Linked DNA regions of Lysinibacter sp. HNR. The protein of the gene in region 1 binds, or shares a complex with, the protein of each later gene. Links are inferred from orthologs where the notes say so. Each region holds a gene or a part of one and is shown on either strand. Other genes may lie near its edges.

Region 1 (7,639 bases):
GGATAAAGCTTTGAATACGGGACAAAACCCGGGACTAGAGAACACAACTTTGAGACTGGAACAAACACACGAAAGGGGAGTCGATTACCGTGAGGGCGATTCTTGTAATGTACGACACGCTTAACCGACGGATGCTTCCGCCCTACGGGGCCGACCGGGTGCACGCACCACATTTTTCCCGGCTGCAGGAGCGCACAACACTGTTTGACAATTGCTATGCGGGGTCGATGCCGTGCGTTCCGGCTCGTCGCGAAATGCATACCGGGCGATACAACTTTTTGCATAGATCCTGGGGTCCGCTTGAGCCTTTTGACGATTCTGCACCCCAGATCCTCAAAGAAAACGGGGTCTACACCCACCTGGTTACCGATCATCGCCACTACTGGGGTGACGGCGGATCCAACTATCACTCCCGTTTTTCCAGCTTTGAGTTTTTCCGTGGCCAAGAGGGAGATCCGTGGAAGGGCCACGTTGCCGACCCGGAAATCCCCGAGACCGTTGCTCCGCGCGGGGATGCGGTGTGGCGGCAGGACTGGGTAAATCGGCAGTACCTTAAGAGGGAGTCTGAGCATCCACAGACCCGCACGTTTGATGCGGGTCTGGAGTTTATTAAGACCAATCGAGAGGAGGATCGCTGGTTTGTGCAGATTGAGGCTTTTGATCCGCACGAACCGTTCTTTAGTTACGACAACTATCGGCAACTCTACGAGGAAAACTACGAGGGACGTCACTTTGACTGGCCCGCCTATCGTCGGGTTATCGAGGATCCGAACGAGGTGGAACACCTCAAAAACGAGTATCTGGCGCTGCTCAGTATGTGCGATCACTCGCTTGGGCGGGTGCTTGACGCCATGGATGAGTACAACATGTGGAATGACACCATGCTCATCGTGTGCACCGACCACGGTCTCCTGCTGGGCGAACACAATTGGTGGGGAAAGAATGTTCAACCCTGGTACGACGAGAATATTCACACCCCGCTCTTTGTGTGGGATCCACGATCCGGTGTGGCGGGGGAGCGGCGAAGCTCTCTGGTGCAGACGATTGATTTTGCTCCCACTCTGCTTGACTTCTTTGGGATCGAACCTACTCCCGATATGCAGGGTGTTCCTCTGAGGGAAACGATCAGGTCGGATACCCCGGTGCGGGAGGTTGGCCTCTTTGGTAATAGCGGCGGTCACGTAAACATCACCGATGGCCGTTACGTGTACATGCGATCCTGTGCCACCCCGGATAATGGGCCGCTTTTTGACTACACGCTCATGCCGATGCACATGTCCAGCCTGTTTAGCCCCGAGGAACTGCGTGATGCTGAGTTGGTTCCGCCGTTTGATTTCACCAAGGATGTGCGGGTGTTGAAGGTTCCGGCCTTTACCTTTGGCAGCCCGTATGTTTACGGAACCCTGCTCTTTGACCTGGAGGAGGACCCGCAGCAGGAGAATCCGCTGCGTGATGCCCAGCTGGAACGGCGCATGGCAACGCTGCTCGTGGAGGCGATGCGATTCTCGGATGCCCCGGTTGAGCAGTTTCAACGCCTGGGACTTCCCGCGGAGGGAGAGGTGGGGGACGAACATCTTCTTATTGAGAAACAGTGGGAGCAGGTGGAACGTTCTCGCGAACCGGTTTTACGCTTTGAGGACTTTTCGGAAGGTTCTCCCGTTGTGACCCGCACCCTGGGCGAGTTGCTGGACAACGAGCAAACCAAAAATAGTGTGCTCAAGGCTATCCCATTTCTTGATAATGCGTTCCTCATGCGGATGGCCGCGGCGATGACCCTGGTTGAGATTGCGGCGATGAAGGCGGATCTTCCACGGGAAACTTTGGAGGATCTTGATCGTGAACTGTCTGCCCTATTGGGGTGAGGCATGAGATGACGGAAGAACAAGAAAGCGGGGCACCCCGGGGGTCGTGCTGCTCGGTATCCCGGAGCGACCCCGTGGTGGCGGGTGCCCGCGGGGGATTGCCCCGGAAGGGTCGTGCCGGACGGGATGTTAAGTTGGCCGTCGAGGATGTTGATCTGGCCGCTACGGGTGGTGATACGCGTGTTGCCGCTATTCGTGAGGTTAGCGATGCTGCGCACTTTGATCAAGAGAAGCTGCCTCGACACGATAGCGTTTTGCTTTCGGGCGGGGTTTTTTCTCGAGGTGATGCTTTTAGAGAGGGGTATCCGTTTGACGGGGAACTCCCCGTGCGGGAGGTTTTTGTTTCCCCATTCTCTATCGATAGAGCCCCCGTCACGGTGGCCCAATTTGCGGCTTTTGTGAACGCTACCGGTTACGTAACGGAGGCGGAGCGGGACGGATACTCGGCCGTTTTTCACCTGGCGGTTAATGCCCCCTCTGTAGCTATCCTGGGAACCGCTCCGGCAACTCCTTGGTGGGTTTTTGTCACGGGGGCCGAGTGGCGTTTTCCCTCTGGGCGGGGTGAGGGGGCGGTAAATTTTTTGGAGCTTCTCACGCATCCTGTCACTCATGTTACCCATCGAGATGCGGTGAGCTATTGCCTCTGGGCCGGTCGGAGATTACCCACGGAGACCGAGTGGGAGTATGCCGCTCGAGGGGGGCTTGTGGGCGCGCGCTATGCCTGGGGTGATGAGCTGACTCCGGGCGGTGCTCAGAGTTGCAATATTTGGCAGGGAGTTTTTCCCGATCACAATACGGCCCTAGACGGCTACGTGACGACGTCTCCGGTTGGCACGTATCGGCCCAATGGGTTTGGCCTGGTGGATGTTGCGGGGAATGTGTGGGAGTGGTGTGCCGATTGGTTTTCTGTTGATGCCTACCGGTCGCGGGAGAGTCGTGATCCGCTGGGGCCCGTGAGGGGTGATCGCAGGATAATTCGGGGCGGTTCGTATCTTTGCCATGAGTCCTATTGCAATCGCTACCGGGTGGCGGCTCGGAGTCACGCTGATCCGTCTTCTCCCTCGGGTAACATTGGTTTTCGCACGGTCGCCCTGTAGACGGCAGAAATATTAGCATTAACCGCTCTCTTCGTGTGATTTTTTTGATTTTTCTCGAAGTTATCATCAGAGTTACCCCCAACCCTCAACCAGCGGTAGAAACAAATTTCTCCCCACAGGGTGTGAAAAATTAAATCCCAGCTCAAATTATAAATTAAAAATATTATCGTGGGTTTTTTGGTTGTTATCCACAGCGGTTTTGCACATGTGGAACGGCGTTTCTTGCAATTTATTCACAGAGTTATCCACAGGCTGAGTTGAATGAAGCGGGATCGTTCTCTATGGTGGGAAAAATGTGTAAAAACACAGTGTCAGTGGCTGGTGTTAGACAGGGTGTATGAGCAATTACACCCGGTGGTTGCAGCATCGCTTACTATTGCTCATGCCCGCAGCCACACACGTTTTATATTGTAGAGAGCACTAAGGAGCATAGGTGTCAATCGCGCATCTTGGGATTCCCGAAAACGATACGTTCCACGATGGATACGGTTCTGAGCGCACCCCTCCTCACGATCTCCTGGCAGAACAGAGTTCACTCGGCGGTATGTTGCTCAGTAAAGACGCTGTTGCCGATGTTACCGACGTTGTTCGCGGTGCCGACTATTACGTCCCCAAGCACGAGGTTATTTTTGATGCCGTACTGTCTCTGTACTCACACGGCGAGCCAACCGACGTCATCGCAGTAACCGACGAACTCACCAAGACGGGCAACCTGCAAAAGGCGGGTGGGGCGGAATACCTGCACACTCTCACCAGCCTGGTTCCCACGGCTGCCAACGCCGGATACTACGCCGATATTGTGGCGGAGCGGGCCCTGCTGCGCAGGCTGGTTGAGGCCGGAACCCGCATTGTGCAGATGGGGTATGCCGGTGAGGGCGAAGCGGCAGACCTGGTTAATAACGCCCAGGCAGAGATCTTTGGTGTGACGGGCGGCAAGACGAGCGAAGATTACGTTCCGCTTAATATAGCGGTTGACGCCGCCGTGCACGAGATCGAGGCGGCCGAGAGCGCCGGCTCCGGTATGACGGGTGTGCCCACGGGGTTTCAAGAACTTGATGCCATGACTAACGGCCTTCATCCCGGCCAGCTCATCATCATTGCGGCCCGCCCCGCGCTCGGTAAATCAACACTCGCGCTCGATATCTGTCGCGCAGCCGCGGTGGGCGCGGGCCAGGCCACCGTGTTTTTCTCGCTTGAAATGGGGCGCTCCGAGATCGCGATGAGGCTGCTTTCTGCCGAGGCGGGAATTCCACTGCAGGCCATGCGCAAGGGAACCCTCGAACCCCGAGACTGGACCCGCATCGCCTCTACCACGGCCCGCGTGAACGATGCCCCCTTCTACATCGACGATAGCCCCAACATGACCCTGGTTGAGATCCGAGCAAAGTGCCGCAGGCTCAAGCAGAGAAACGACCTCAAGATGGTTGTCATCGACTACCTCCAGCTTATGACCAGTGGAAAACGGGTAGAGAGCCGCCAGCAAGAGGTCAGCGAGTTCTCGCGCGCGCTCAAACTTCTAGCCAAGGAACTAGACGTGCCCGTGATCGCACTCTCCCAGCTCAATCGAGGCCCGGAGCAGCGTGCCGATAAGATGCCTGCCATTTCTGATCTTCGCGAATCAGGATCACTCGAACAAGACGCCGATATGGTGGTGCTTCTCCACCGCGAAAGTGCCTACGAAAAAGAAAACCCCCGTGCGGGCGAGGCAGATTTTATCGTGGCCAAGCATCGCAACGGGCCAACGGGAACGGTCACGGTTGCGTTCCAGGGCCACTTTTCCCGCTTTATTGATATGGCTCCCGGGGGCTAATCTGTATCGTTAACCGTCAATTGTTGTTGTCCCTGTGGCTCCCAGCTAAGGCGTCAGGGTGAGTTGAGTCCGGTCACGCGCATTGTGATGTTAATACGTCCCGTGTCGAGTCCACATCCGCCGGGTGCGGTGTGCGGATGCACACGGGTAACCCCGTGGTAGGCGAGACGGGAGGCGCCGCCAAAAACGAAGAGGTCGCCCGAGCGAAGGTGTAGATCGGTGTAGGGCCGGTTACGGTTTTTGGTGTTGCCGAAGCGAAAGGTGCAGGTATTACCGATGGAGAGCGAGACGATTGGCGCGGATGAGCGTTCGTCTTTATCCTGGTGCATACCCATGCGGGCGCTATCGTTGTAGAAGTTTGCGAGTGCCGTGTCCGGGGTGTACGCCGCAACATCCGACTCGGGATAACCGGCTTCGCGTAGCGCTTTGCGGCCGAGCCGTACCAACCAATTGGGAAAAGGCAGTACGCGCGCCCCGTTCACGTCGGTTGCCTCTCGTGTGTACCTGTAGGGTTGCCAGTGCCAGCCAAGACAGACGGTGCGCACCGTCATCTCGTTCCCACGCACTTTGGCCGCGCGAATTGGTACGGGACCCGATGCCCACGCGTGGAATTGACCGACGATCCACTCCTGTTGTTCGAGAGTAAGCCAGTCCGGCACATGCAGCGCACCCGGGCCGGGCGAGCCGGGTTCTCTGTGCTCTATCTCCGAGATCATGCTGCATCGTGGAATACGAGCGCGAGTGTGTGACGTTCGCCGGAGCGAATCGCGGAGACACCGTGCCGAACCGGTGCGGCCGACCAACCACGCTTTGATTCCACGGGTCGGTCTCGGGTTGTGAAGACGAAGCCGTGCCCGTGCGGTAGGAGGGTTGCGGTGCCGCGGGACTGGGCACGGGGCCTCTGCTCCACCAGCAGGAATTCGCCGCCGGTGTGGTCGATTCCGGGTTCGTTGAGGTTAATGACAACCTGCAACGGGAAAACGAGATCGCCGTAGAGGTCACGATGCAGTGCGTTCCAGTCCTTCTTGCCATACTTGAGCAGAATCGCCGACGACCTGGCCTGACCGGCCTCGTGACACATCTCCAGCCACTCATCTAGCATGTTTGGCCATAGCGTCTCACGACCGAGTTTTCCCCACCAGTCTCGGGCGATCGGTAGCAGCCTCGGGTAGAGAGCCTGTTTCAGCTGCTCGATCGGCTTCGGATACGGTGTGTTGAAATATCGATATTGCCCCTCACCAAAGCGGTGCCTACCCATATTGATCGTGCTGCGGAACAATTCGTCGCTGTTGTAGAGTTCGCGGAACTCGACGGTCTCTTCCGTGCTGAGAAGCTGCGGGAGCAGTGCCCCGCCGTACTCGTTCACCTCTTTGGTGATGGCCGTCCAATTGGCCGCTTCGACACGCTCACGCCACGGGTCGGTCGGCGGGATACTCTTCTGGGAACTCATGCTGCCGCCTCCAAATTGAGCAGGGCGGTTTTGGCTGGAAGACCGCCGATATAGCCGCCAAGAGATCCATCGCTGCGGAGCACACGGTGGCACGGAATAACAATTGGGAGGGGGTTGGTAGCGCAGGCCGTGCCGACGGCACGAACCGCCTTTGGATTACCGACCAGCTCGGCAATCTCCCTGTAGCTGCGCGTTTGCCCGTAAGCAATATCGGGTAGGCGCTGCTGCACGAGCTGGCGAAAACCTTTTGACAGTGATAGATCAAGGTCAAGATCGAAGGTGTGTCGGTGGTGCTCGAAATACTCATCCAATTCGCGGGCGGCAATGTCGAGCCGTTTTGGTGCGCGCAGGATGCGCGGGCTGAGTTTTGTGGCGAGGGATGTAAGCACCGCGTCATGATCCTCGTTTGTGAACGCAACTCGAACGAGCCCCCGGTGAGTTGAGGCTAAAAGTAGCTTTCCGAGCGGGCTATCGATCACACGATAGGCAACATCGATGAGGCCCTCGGATTGTGCGGCGGCTTCGAGCCTTTGGCGGAGGGACGCTAGCTTTTCTGTGCTGATGGGCTCACGGATATCACTCATGATCTTGTTCCTCCTGTACGCTGCCCGGATAGGTTTTTCTGAGGTTTTTAAGCCCGTCCGCGGAGGCTCTTCGCGCAGCTTCGACGGTTCCACCGAGTATCGCTGCAATCTCTGCGTAGGGCATCCCGATCACATATCGAAAGGTGATCGCCTGTCGCTGTTTCTCGGGCAGGTGACCAACGGTTTCCCACAGCTCTGTATCTTTGATGCCGGGAATGCCCAGCGCGGTCGGGGCTTCGGGGAGCTCTTCCACGGGTAACGGGTTCCGCTTGGCGGCTCGATGAATGTCAATGGCTTTGCGTCGAGCAATCGTTACAAGCCACGCCTCGACATTTGCTGTCTCCGGAAGCTTTGGGTAGGCGCGTATCGCCGCGAGGAAGGTCTCTGACCATGCGTCATCCGCGTCATGGATGTCGAGGAGTGAACGACATACCCGCAGGACGGTGATGCCGTGAAGTTCCACGATGGTTTCAAACGGTTTTTTCATGTTCATCCCATTGAATACGATCTATGAGTATCTTTTGTGAGATGTCTCTAGAGTAACTCTCCGGCGCTTTGAGTCCGGGGAACAGGATTATTAACCCGTTGTGTATTCGTTGCTCTTTTTGTCTCTTGTCTGATGAAGACGCGCCACCCCTCCAAAACGTGAGATGCGATGCTGGCACGAGCTGTGGCGCTCTGATCGTGACGCTGCTGCCGAGGCAAAGATTTACGCACGTTCCTTCTGCAGTACCTGTGCTTCACCGGTTTTGTCGACTTTATCGAAAGTTGATTTTGTGCCTCACTCCGACGTGCGCGGTGATTTTCGCGGAGGTGGTGTATTGGGGGTGGAGCTC
Region 2 (3,123 bases), 940 kb from region 1 along the record:
GGTCCGGCAACGAGGTGGGAGAAGAAGATCTAGCCGACGCATTTGATCGGTTAGCCGCCTCTTCACTGTGGTTGACCTCCTGGAGCGGAAGTCGCCGTGATCACGCCCAGCTTAAAAACTTCACGAGTCAGATGATCGGGCGGTTTGCGCACCTGTCAACCGACGCAACCCGCGCGGCCTTTCCGCAGCAGAGCCTGGTTCGCTTTGGGGCGGATATCGTGGTGCCCGCCGAGGTGCGGGCCGAGATCGCTGTGCTCAAGGGGGTTGTTGCGGCCTTTGTGATGTCGAGCGGTCAGCGCCAGCCCATTTACAAAAAACAGCGGACGCTCTTGACCGAGCTCATGGAGGCCCTTTACGATCGCGAGGGTGCCGAGCTCGACCCGGCGTTTGTGGTGGATTGGGAGGCCGCCGAGGGGGATGCCGCCCGTCGCCGCGTGATTGTCGACCAGGTGGCGACGCTCACCGATCAATCCGCTATCGCGTGGCACGAGCGGCTGTGCGCGGTGCCGCTGGTGTGATGCGGCTGGTGTGATGCGGCTGCTCTGCGGGTGGGGTATGGCTGATGCATCGATCGGTGCGCGGCCGATGTTCGGCTGGCCTGAGGTTGGCGTACGGCTGACCTGAGGGCGCACTGTCAGACTCTGTCGGCTAAACTCGTCTGCATGGCTGGGCGTATTCGACAGGGTGATATTGATGAGGTAAAGTCTCGTATCAATCTGGCAGATGTTATTGGTAATCATGTTGCCCTCAAGCCCGCCGGAGTCGACTCTCTCAAGGGGCTGTGTCCCTTTCATGACGAGCGCAGTCCCAGCTTTCACGTTCGCCCCTCCGCGGGGTACTACCACTGCTTTGGATGCGGTGAGAGCGGCGACGCCATTACCTTCCTCCAGCGCATGGATCACGTGACCTTCTCCGAGGCGGTTGAGCGCCTCGCGTCGAGTGTGGGTTACCAACTGCACTACGAAGAGGGAACCGCTCCCAAAGATGGGGTCAATCGTGCCCGATTGCTGCAGGCTAATCAGGCTGCCGCGGAGTTTTTTACCGAGCAGTTGAGTGGGCCGGAGGCCGGGGTTGGGCGCGCATTTTTAGGTGAGCGAGGTTTTGATGCTGCTGCGGCAGCCCACTTTGGTGTTGGTTTTGCCCCGCGAAGCTGGGATTCTCTCCTGAAACACCTACGGGGGCTGGGTTTCAGTCAGCAGGAGGTGATCACCGCCGGACTCGTCTCGCAGGGAGACCGGGACGTATACGATCGTTTTCGTGGACGTCTCGTGTGGCCCATCCGGGACACCAGCGGGCAGGTCTTGGGGTTTGGCGCGAGGCGACTCCTTGACGATGACAAGGGACCTAAGTATCTGAATACCCCGGAAACCCCTGTCTACCACAAGTCGCAAGTGCTCTACGGTCTTGACCTGGCCAAGCGAGACATATCGCGCTCGGGTCAGGTTGTGGTGGTTGAGGGATACACCGATGTGATGGCCTGCCATCTGGCCGGGGTCACAACGGCGGTGGCCACCTGTGGCACCGCTTTTGGGGTGGACCACATTAGGGTGGTTCGGCGCATTATGGGGGATAACCGAGGCGGTTCGGTGATCTTTACCTTTGACCCGGATGAGGCGGGTGAAAAAGCCGCCATGCGTGCCTTTAGCGAGGAGAAGAATTTTAGCGCTCAGACCTATGTGGCTGTTGCGCCCGAGGGGCTTGATCCCTGTGATCTGCGGCTGGCGAGGGGGGATGACGCGGTGCGTTCCCTCATCGACACCAAAAAACCGATGTTTGAGTTTGCACTGCGCCAAAAAATCGCCGATTACAATCTCAATACGGTCGAGGGACGTGCGGGGGCGTTGCAGGCTGCGGCTCCTATTATTGCGGACATTCGCGATGCCTCGCTGAGGCCGGGATATACGCGAGAACTCGCCCGGATGCTGGGAGCAGAACTGGGTGAAGTAGAGAGGAGCGTGCGCCAGGCCGGACGGGGGCAGCGGTCCTCTGCGCGGCGGAATCTTCGGGGGAGTAGTGGCGAGCGTGCTGAGGCACCGCCTCTGCCCGTGACTGAGCCCGCGGGGACAGAATCTCGGGGGGATTTTGTTGAGCAGATTCCCCTGCCTCGGGTCAACCTGGCGGATCTTCCAAAGGATCCCATGACACGCATTGAGCGAGACGCTCTCATGGCTATGTTGCAGCAGCCCACCCTTATTACCCCCGATTTGCTGATACAGGCAACACGGGTTTCTTTCACCAACTCGGCCCTGGCCGTGGTGCGTGATGCTATCGCCTCTCACCTTCCGGCGGAGGCCTCCTCCCAGTGGCTAGGGCGGGTCATAGACGACACACCTGAGCCGTTCCGAAACCTGGTGAGAGAACTTGTTGTCGCCCCGATTCCCTCGCGTTCTCAGATCCTACTGGAACGCTACGTTAACGATATCGTTGCGAGCCTGGTGGAGCGCGACATGCTCGCTTTCAAAGCGGAGCTTGTGGGCCAGTTGCAGCGGCTGGGTGATGTCACGGGCGAACCGTATCGTAGGCTTCAGCAACAATTGGTTGAACTTGAAGCGGCTCGGCGGCGCCTGCGGCCGAGTGATTCCTAGGTGTGCTGGGGTTCCGTGTTCCGTTGGGTGCCAAAAGTTGTTGGGGTGTCACGTTCCGTTGGGTGTCAAAAGCTGTTGGGGTGCCGAGACTTGTTATGATGTCTAAGCTTATTGCGATGCCTCAATTTGTTGACCGACAAGCGGTTCGCTTATTCTGGCGACTAAGATGGAATTCAGTATGTTTGTGAGCGGATGGGCGGGATAGCGTCACATAATGATGGGGAATCAAGATGGTTGAGCACGGTGCTCGTGGAGACGATATTATCGTTTCCGATTTATCGGTGTACTACCCGTCGCGCGGGGGGAGCGCGACACACCAGGCGATTGAGGGAGTAAACTTCACCGTTGCCGGGGGTGCGGTGTGCGGTGTTCTGGGGGAGAGCGGATCGGGCAAATCGACTCTTATTCAGTTTCTTGCCGCTCGTGGAAACGAGATGACGCAGCGCGGCATCCAGCCTATTGTGAACGGTGGGGAGGCAACCGTTCTTGGTGTCAACCTGACCAAATTGTCGAAGCGTAAGCGCAACCAACTTACCGC

The links.
Region 2: the proteins of dnaB (region 1) and dnaG are in contact, whole or in part, in a crystal structure (PDB 2R6A), measured with the Geobacillus stearothermophilus proteins. The link is inferred for Lysinibacter sp. HNR from one-to-one orthologs. Residues at the interface, in WP_033016901.1 of Geobacillus stearothermophilus: Ser13, Glu15, Ala16, Gln18, Glu91, Leu92, Asp94, Ala95, Val96, Pro97, Thr98, Ala99, Ala100, Asn101, Tyr104, Tyr105, Ile108; in WP_049624496.1 of Geobacillus stearothermophilus: Lys456, Leu457, Leu458, Pro459, Ala460, Asn463, Ala464, Leu467, Leu535, Leu536, Ile537, Ala538, Gln544, Glu545, Asp548, Tyr549, His552.

The regions. Positions count from the first base shown.
Region 1 is NZ_CP121684.1:2,887,053-2,894,691, reverse strand. The notes cover bases 2,744-5,580. They hold dnaB (replicative DNA helicase), read left to right. Parts: upstream 2,744-3,392; coding sequence 3,393-4,769; downstream 4,770-5,580. Other genes in these bases: FrondiHNR_RS12955 (2OG-Fe(II) oxygenase), read right to left, coding at 5,482-5,580; FrondiHNR_RS12960 (alpha-ketoglutarate-dependent dioxygenase AlkB), read right to left, coding at 4,823-5,485; FrondiHNR_RS12970 (formylglycine-generating enzyme family protein), read left to right, coding at 2,744-2,959. In the rest of the region: FrondiHNR_RS12975 (sulfatase), read left to right, coding at 90-1,862; more of FrondiHNR_RS12970, read left to right, coding at 1,871-2,743; more of FrondiHNR_RS12955, read right to left, coding at 5,581-6,219; FrondiHNR_RS12950 (methylated-DNA--[protein]-cysteine S-methyltransferase), read right to left, coding at 6,216-6,803; FrondiHNR_RS12945 (RNA polymerase sigma factor), read right to left, coding at 6,796-7,290. UniProt on the Escherichia coli protein: The main replicative DNA helicase, it participates in initiation and elongation during chromosome replication. Travels ahead of the DNA replisome, separating dsDNA into templates for DNA synthesis.
Region 2 is NZ_CP121684.1:1,951,021-1,954,143, reverse strand. Bases 133-3,123 are described here. They hold dnaG (DNA primase), read left to right. Parts: upstream 133-662; coding sequence 663-2,585; downstream 2,586-3,123. Other genes in these bases: FrondiHNR_RS08760 (ATP-binding cassette domain-containing protein), read left to right, coding at 2,816-3,123; FrondiHNR_RS08770 (deoxyguanosinetriphosphate triphosphohydrolase), read left to right, coding at 133-518. Outside these bases: more of FrondiHNR_RS08770, read left to right, coding at 1-132. UniProt on the Escherichia coli protein: RNA polymerase that catalyzes the synthesis of short RNA molecules used as primers for DNA polymerase during DNA replication.